DNA from 2 places in the Hydrogenophaga sp. SNF1 genome. Region 2 is predicted to be linked to the other one. Evidence: riboswitches for the same ligand, from Rfam matches in the RefSeq annotation. Region 2 holds a riboswitch; the other holds the start of a gene.

Region 1 (3,396 bases), 2.2 Mb from region 2:
TTGGCGATGTCCATGCCCGTCAGGTCGGTGACCATGGTCTGGAAGTTGACCAGCGCCTCCATTCGGCCTTGGGAGATCTCGGCCTGGTAGGGTGTGTAGGCCGTGTACCAGGCCGGGTTCTCCAGGATGTTGCGCAGGATGACGCCCGGTGTGTGGGTGCCGTGGTAGCCCTGGCCGATGAAGCTCTTGAGCAGCTTGTTCTGCCGCGCGATGCCCTGGAGCTCGGCCAGCGCGGCGGCCTCGGTCAGCGGCGCGGGCAGCTGCATGCCCTGGCGGCGCGCGATCGGGCGCGGCACGATGCTGTCGATCAGCGCGCGACGCGAGGCCTCGCCGATGACCGAGAGCATGTGGCGCTCGCCCGCTTCGTCGAGGCCGATGTGGCGCGCGACGAATTCGCTGGCGTTCTCGAGTTCACCCAGGGGCTTGACGGAGGGCATGAGCATGGCGGGCCTCGGTGGCGGGGGAAAAATCAGGCGTTGTCCTTGACGAACTTCTGGTAGGCCGGTTCGTCCATGAGCGGATCGAACTGGCCCATGTCCTTGATCAGGACCTTGAAGAACCAGCCCTTGCCCAGGGGGTCGCTGTTGGCCAGCGAGGGGTCGGCGCGCAGGGCTTCGTTGACCTCGGTCACCTCGCCGTCCAGCGGCATGTAGACGTCGGCCGCGGCCTTCACCGACTCGACCACGCCGGCGACCTCGCCCTTGGCGTAGGTGCGGCCCACCTCGGGCAGCTCGACGAAGACCACGTCGCCCAGCGCGTCCTGCGCGTGCAGGGTGATGCCGACGACGGCGGCCTCGTGGTCCTCGAGCTGGATCCACTCGTGATCGGGGGTGTACTTGACGGTCATGGTTGTGCTCCTGCGGCGATCAGCCGCGGTGGTAACGGTTGGGAACGAAAGGCAGGGAGGCCACCTGCATGGGCACGGCCTTGCCGCGCACCAGCGCGTTCAGGCGCGTGCCCACGGCCGCGAAGGCCGGTGGCACATAGCCCATGGCGATGGGCTGGTTGATGCTGGGGCCGAGCAGGCCGCTGGTGACTTCACCGAGGCGCTCGCCGGCCTCGCTCTGCAGTTCGGTGTGCTCGCGCACCGGCACCCGCTCCTGCGCGAGCAGGCCCACGCGCACGCGCGACAGGGGCGCGCTGCCATCGAGCTGCGCGAGCACGCGCTCGGCGCCAGGGAAGCCGCCCGCGCGCGCGCCGCCCGTGCGGCGCACCTTCTGCATGGCCCAGTTGAGCGCGGCTTCCACGGGGGTCGTGGTGGTGTCGATGTCGTTGCCATAGAGACACAGGCCGGCTTCCAGGCGCAGCGAGTTGCGCGCGCCCAGGCCGACGGGTTTCACCTCGGGCTGCGCGAGCAGGGCGCGCGCGAAGGCCTCGGTGTCGGCCGCGGCCAGCGAGATCTCGAAGCCGTCCTCGCCGGTGTAGCCGCTGCGCGTGGCGAACAGGGGCTTGCCCTGCCAGCTGAAGGCGCCACCGGTCATGAAGACCAGCTTCTCCACGCCGGGCAGCAGGCGCTGCAGGGCCGTCACGGCCCGCGGGCCCTGCAGCGCGAGCAGGCCGCGGTCGAATTGCGGCTCCACGGTGCAGCGCGCGCCGATGCGCTCGACGATGTGCTTGAGGTCGCCGTGCTTGCAGGCGCCGTTGACGATGACGAAAAGGTCGTCGCCCCGGTTCACGAACATCAGGTCGTCGATGACCGTGCCCTCGTCGCTGAGCAGCAGGCCGTAGCGCTGCTTGCCGGGCGCCAGGCCGATCACGTCCACCGGCATCAGGCTTTCGAAGGCGGTGGCCGCGTCGGGGCCGATGAGCCGCAGCTGTCCCATGTGCGAGACGTCGAACAGGCCGGCGGCTTCGCGCGTGTGCAGGTGCTCGGCCATGAGGCCGGCCGGGTACTGCACCGGCATGCTGTAGCCCGCGAAGGGCACCAGGCGCGCGCCCAGTTCGAGGTGCAGCGCGTGCAGCGGGGTCTTGAGGAGGTCGGTGGAAGCGTCGGCGGACACGGCGGGTTCTCTGGCGGGGGCAGGCCCCTCGCGGGGCGGGACACGGGTTCATCCGTGCGCTGCCCCACTGTCCGCTTTACCTGAGAGATTCACGCGGGCGATGCCGCGCTTGCTCCTTCGGTGGACCCCATCGGGTGGGGCCTCTCTCCAGGGGGGATCGCCCGCCGGGTGGCGGGCGTTTGCCAGTCCTTTTGCCTGAGCGTTCGGGGCCTGATCCGGCCCCTGCGCCTTCGGCGGTTCCCCGGGGGAACGCTCTCCTGACAATGCGGCGAATTCTAGCCGGGAACCCGGCGTGCACGGACAACGCCACCCGGCGTCCCCAGGGGCGCGAGGGCGCGCTCAGGCGTCCTGCGGGGCGGTCTCGGGCAGCACCTTCGCCAGGCGCTCGCTGATCGAGGCGGCGCGCTCGGCGCCCGCGACACGCTCGATCTCGGTGAGCATGTCCTGGCCCACGGCCATCATGCTGGCGGCGTCGCGCGCCTCGCGCAGCGCCTGGCGGAAGCGGTCGGCCAGGGCGCGGTCGCGCGCGGCGAACATGCGGTCGGACAGGTCGAACAGGAACATGCGCGCGCTGGCCAGCGAGCGTGGCCCGCTGAAGGTGTCCACCGAGCCGCGCGGGGGCGGCGGCACCGGGCGCGCGGGCGGCTCGGCCGGGGCTTCGTCGATCAGGTAGCCGTCGGCCAGCAGCGCCTCCACCATGGCGCGGCCTTCGCCATGGAAGAGGGCATGGAGCGACGCGGTGGACTTGCGGCCATCGGCCACCAGCAGGATGGCGCGCTCGCGCTGGCCCAGCGAGCGCTGGCCCGGGAGCAGTTCGGTGCGGCCTTTGTCGGTCTTGATGAGCATGTGCGGTGCGCAGGCAGCGGTGGACGCCGCACTCTGGGCGGGGCGCATGACGCTCGCGTGTCACGCGGGCGTGAAAAAGCCGCCCGGGGGCGGCTTCGTGGCGATCGCGTGAGAGACGTCACACGCCCGCGGCCTCACATGCCCGCGTAGTTCGGACCGCCGCCGCCTTCGGGCGTTACCCACACGATGTTCTGGGTCGGGTCCTTGATGTCGCAGGTCTTGCAGTGCACGCAGTTCTGCGCGTTGATCTGCAGGCGGTCCTCGCCCGCATCGGTTTTCACGAACTCGTACACGCCGGCCGGGCAGTAGCGGCTTTCCGGGCCCGCGTACTTTGCCAGGTTCACCTGCACCGGCACCGTGCTGTTCTTCAGCGTCAGGTGCGCGGGCTGGTTTTCCTCGTGGTTGGTGTTGGAGACGAAGACGCTGGAGAGGCGGTCGAAGCTGAGCACGCCGTCCGGCTTGGGGTAGGCGATCTTGGGCATCTGGTCCGCGGGCTTGAGGTACTCGTGGTCGGGCTTGTCGCGGTGCAGGGTCCAGGGCGGCGCGCTCA
Region 2 (3,396 bases):
AGCGCGTGAGTTACACGGTGGAAAGCGCCCGCGTCGAGCAGCGCACCGACCTCGACAAGCTGGTGCTCGAGATCGAGACCAACGGCTCCATTGGCCCCGAAGAGGCCGTGCGCGCCTCGGCCAAGATCCTCGTTGAACAGCTCGCCGTGTTCGCCCAGCTGGAAGGCGCCGACCTCTTCACGGAGGCGCCGCAACAGCGCAGCTCGCAGCAGTTCGACCCGATCCTGCTGCGCCCTGTGGACGAGCTCGAACTCACCGTGCGTTCGGCGAACTGCCTGAAGGCCGAGAACATCTATTACATCGGTGACCTGATCCAGCGCACCGAGAACGAGTTGCTCAAGACCCCGAACCTGGGCCGCAAGTCGCTCAACGAAATCAAGGAAGTGTTGGCCTCGCGTGGTCTCACGCTGGGCATGAAGCTCGAGAACTGGCCGCCCGCCGGCCTCGACAAGCACTGATCTCAACCCCTGAGCCCTCGGGCCAGGCCATGACGAACCGCCGGTACCTGATACGGCCGGCGGCAAAAGACGGAAAGGAAACACCATGCGTCACGGACACGGACTTCGCAAACTCAACCGCACCAGCGAGCACCGCCTCGCGATGCTGCGCAACATGATGAACTCGCTGCTCACGCACGAGGCCATCAAGACCACGCTGCCCAAGGCCAAGGAACTGCGCCGGGTCGTCGAGCCCATGATCACCCTGGCCAAAGAGCCGACGGTGGCCAACCGCCGCCTGGCCTTCAACCGCCTGCGCGATCGCGACGTGGTGGTCAAGCTGTTCGACGAACTCGGCCCGCGCTTCAAGGCCCGTCCCGGTGGCTACACCCGCATCCTGAAGATGGGTTTCCGCGTGGGCGACAACGCGCCCATGGCCCTGGTGGAGCTGGTTGACCGCGCCGAACCGGCCGCCGATGCCGGTGAAGCCGACAAAGCGTGATATAATTTTTGGCTTGACGCGGAGTGGAGCAGCCTGGTAGCTCGTTGGGCTCATAACCCAAAGGTCGCAAGTTCAAATCTTGCCTCCGCAACCAAACAAACCCAGTGCCAGCTGGTGAAGAAGGCCCTCGAATCGAGGGCCTTTTTTCTTGGTGGCGCCGCGAATGCCTGCCGCGCGCGGCGTCGGCCGGCGACGGCCCGGATGCCATAATCGCCGCACTGCGGGAGAGCGGGGCCCCGGGCCCCCGCCGAAGGCGCAAACTCCCATCATCGCTCAGGCACCAGGACCGCAGTCACCCATTTCGCCGACTGGAGAGCGGCCGTCGCACGGCCCACCGAAGGGGCAAGCCGCGTCAGCGGCTGAAACTCTCAGGTTCAAGGACAGAGGGGGAGGCGCAGCAGGATCGCATCGATGCGACGCGATCGCCTGCGACCACCTATTGGAGTCCTGGTGCCTTCTCCCCATCCGCACACCCCCCCGTCCCGGGGCGCGTCGACGCGCTTTGTCATTGCCCTTGTCCTGGGACTGCTCGCGGGTCTCTCGCTGGGCGGCGCCTACGCGCTTCACCGCCTGTGGCAGGAGCTGCCCAGCGTGGCGGCCCTGACCGACTACCGCCCCAAGCTGCCGCTGCGCATCCACGCCCGGGACGGCCGCCTGTTGGCCGAATACGGTGAGGAGCGCCGCGAGCTCGTGGCGATCGAGCAGATCCCCAAGCGCATGCGCGAGGCGCTGCTGGCCATCGAGGACGCGGGCTTCTACGCGCACCGCGGCGTGGACTTCTCCGGCCTGGCGCGCGCCGCCTGGAGCAACCTGTTCGCCGGGGGGCGCGCGCAGGGCGGCAGCACCATCACCATGCAAGTGGCCCGCATGTTCTTTCTCAGTCCCGAGAAGACCTACCGCCGCAAGATCATGGAGGTGCTGCTGGCCTGCAAGCTCGAGGCGCACCACGACAAGGACACCCTGCTCGAGCTCTACATGAACCAGGTCTACCTGGGTGAACGGGCCTATGGCTTTGCCGCCGCCGCCTCGGTGTACTTCGACAAGGCGCTGCATGAGCTCACGCTGGCCGAGGCCGCGATGCTGGCGGGCCTGCCCAAGGCGCCCTCGGCCTACAACCCCGTGGTCAACCGCGAGCGCGCCGTGGTGCGGCAGCGCTACATCCTGTCGCGCCTGTTGGCGCTCGGCTGGATCGACCAGGACGCGCACGACCAGGCCCAGGCCGAGCCCCTGGTCCTGCGCTCGCCCGAGCGCTTGGGTGGGCTGCACGTGGGGCATGCCGTGGAGCAGGCCCGCCAGCGGGTGGTGGAGCGTTTCGGCGACGCGGCGTACACGCGCGGTCTGGACGTGGTCCTCAGCATCGACGCGGACCTGCAGCGCGAGGCCATGCGCGCGCTGCGCGGCGGTTTGCTGCGCGCCCAGCAGCAGCGCGGCTACGCCGGACCGGAAGCCCGGCTGCCGCCGCCCTGGCGATTCGACCGGCCGGGGCTGCGGCGCGCGCTGGCCCCGTACCCCGACAGCGGCGAGCTGCAGGCGACCCTGGTGCGCGAGGTGTCGTCCGCGGGGCTGCAGGCCCACCTGCGCGACGGCAGCGCCATCGCGCTGGCGCACCGCGCCGGGCGGGGCCCGCGCATCGAGGTCGGTTCGGTGATCCGCGTGCAGCGCGACGCGGCACAGGGCTGGCGCCTGGCCCAGCTGCCGCGAATGGAGGGCGCCCTGGTCTCCATCGACATGGACACCGGTCACATCCTGGCCCTGGCCGGCGGCTTCGACCCGCGCCTGGGCCAGTACGACCACGCCATGCAGGCCCTGCGCCAACCCGGCTCCACCTTCAAGCCATTCGTCTACTCCGCGGCGCTGGAGCGCGGCTACTTCCCCGGCACGCTGGTGGAAGACCGCCAGCGCGTGGTGACGCCGGCCGCCCCGGGGCGCCGCGCCTGGGCTCCCCGCAACCACGGCGACCGCTACGACGGCTTCGTGACGGCCCGCGACGCGCTGGCGCGGTCCCGCAACGTGGCCACGGTGAACCTGATGGAGGCGGCGGGTGCGGTGTACGTGCGCGATTTCGCGGCGCGCTTCGGCTTCGATCCGCAACACAACCCGGCGGCCCTGCCACTGGCCCTGGGCGCGGGCGCGGTCTCGCCGCTGGGGCTGGCGCAGGCCTACGCGGTGTTCGGCAGCGGCGGCGAATGGCGTCCCGCCGTGCTGATCACCCGCGTGAGCGAGCGTGGCGGCGCGGTGCTGTACGACGCCGCCGACCCCGCGCCGGCGTTGCGCTCCGTCTCCGAGCGCAACGCCTACATCGTGGACAGCATGCTGCGCGACGTCGTGCAGCAGGGCACGGCGCGGCGTGCCCTGCGCCTGGGCCGCCCCGACGTGGCGGGCAAGACCGGCACCTCCAACCAGGCCCGCGACGTGTGGTTCGCGGGCTATTCGTCGGGGGTGTCCACCGTGGTGTGG

Evidence for each region. A riboswitch is a leader RNA that binds a small molecule or an ion and turns the genes downstream of it on or off. The one in region 2 is predicted to bind glycine.
Region 1: another riboswitch for glycine. It lies ahead of gcvT (glycine cleavage system aminomethyltransferase GcvT); the one in region 2 lies ahead of SOM08_RS18995 (PBP1A family penicillin-binding protein).

The regions. Positions count from the first base shown of each region.
Region 1 covers NZ_CP139793.1:1,746,145-1,749,540, forward strand. Annotated here, with positions in the region: gene gcvP (aminomethyl-transferring glycine dehydrogenase) at 1-443, opposite strand, end outside; gene gcvH (glycine cleavage system protein GcvH) at 470-847, opposite strand; gene gcvT (glycine cleavage system aminomethyltransferase GcvT) at 867-2,000, opposite strand; glycine riboswitch at 2,058-2,161, opposite strand; glycine riboswitch at 2,174-2,270, opposite strand; gene SOM08_RS08455 (hypothetical protein) at 2,340-2,846, opposite strand; gene SOM08_RS08460 (electron transfer flavoprotein-ubiquinone oxidoreductase) at 2,981-3,396, opposite strand, start outside.
Region 2 covers NZ_CP139793.1:3,972,116-3,975,511, reverse strand. Annotated here, with positions in the region: gene SOM08_RS19010 (DNA-directed RNA polymerase subunit alpha) at 1-458, shown strand, start outside; gene rplQ (50S ribosomal protein L17) at 544-939, shown strand; tRNA gene SOM08_RS19000 (tRNA-Met) at 957-1,033, shown strand; glycine riboswitch at 1,238-1,333, shown strand; gene SOM08_RS18995 (PBP1A family penicillin-binding protein) at 1,390-3,396, shown strand, end outside.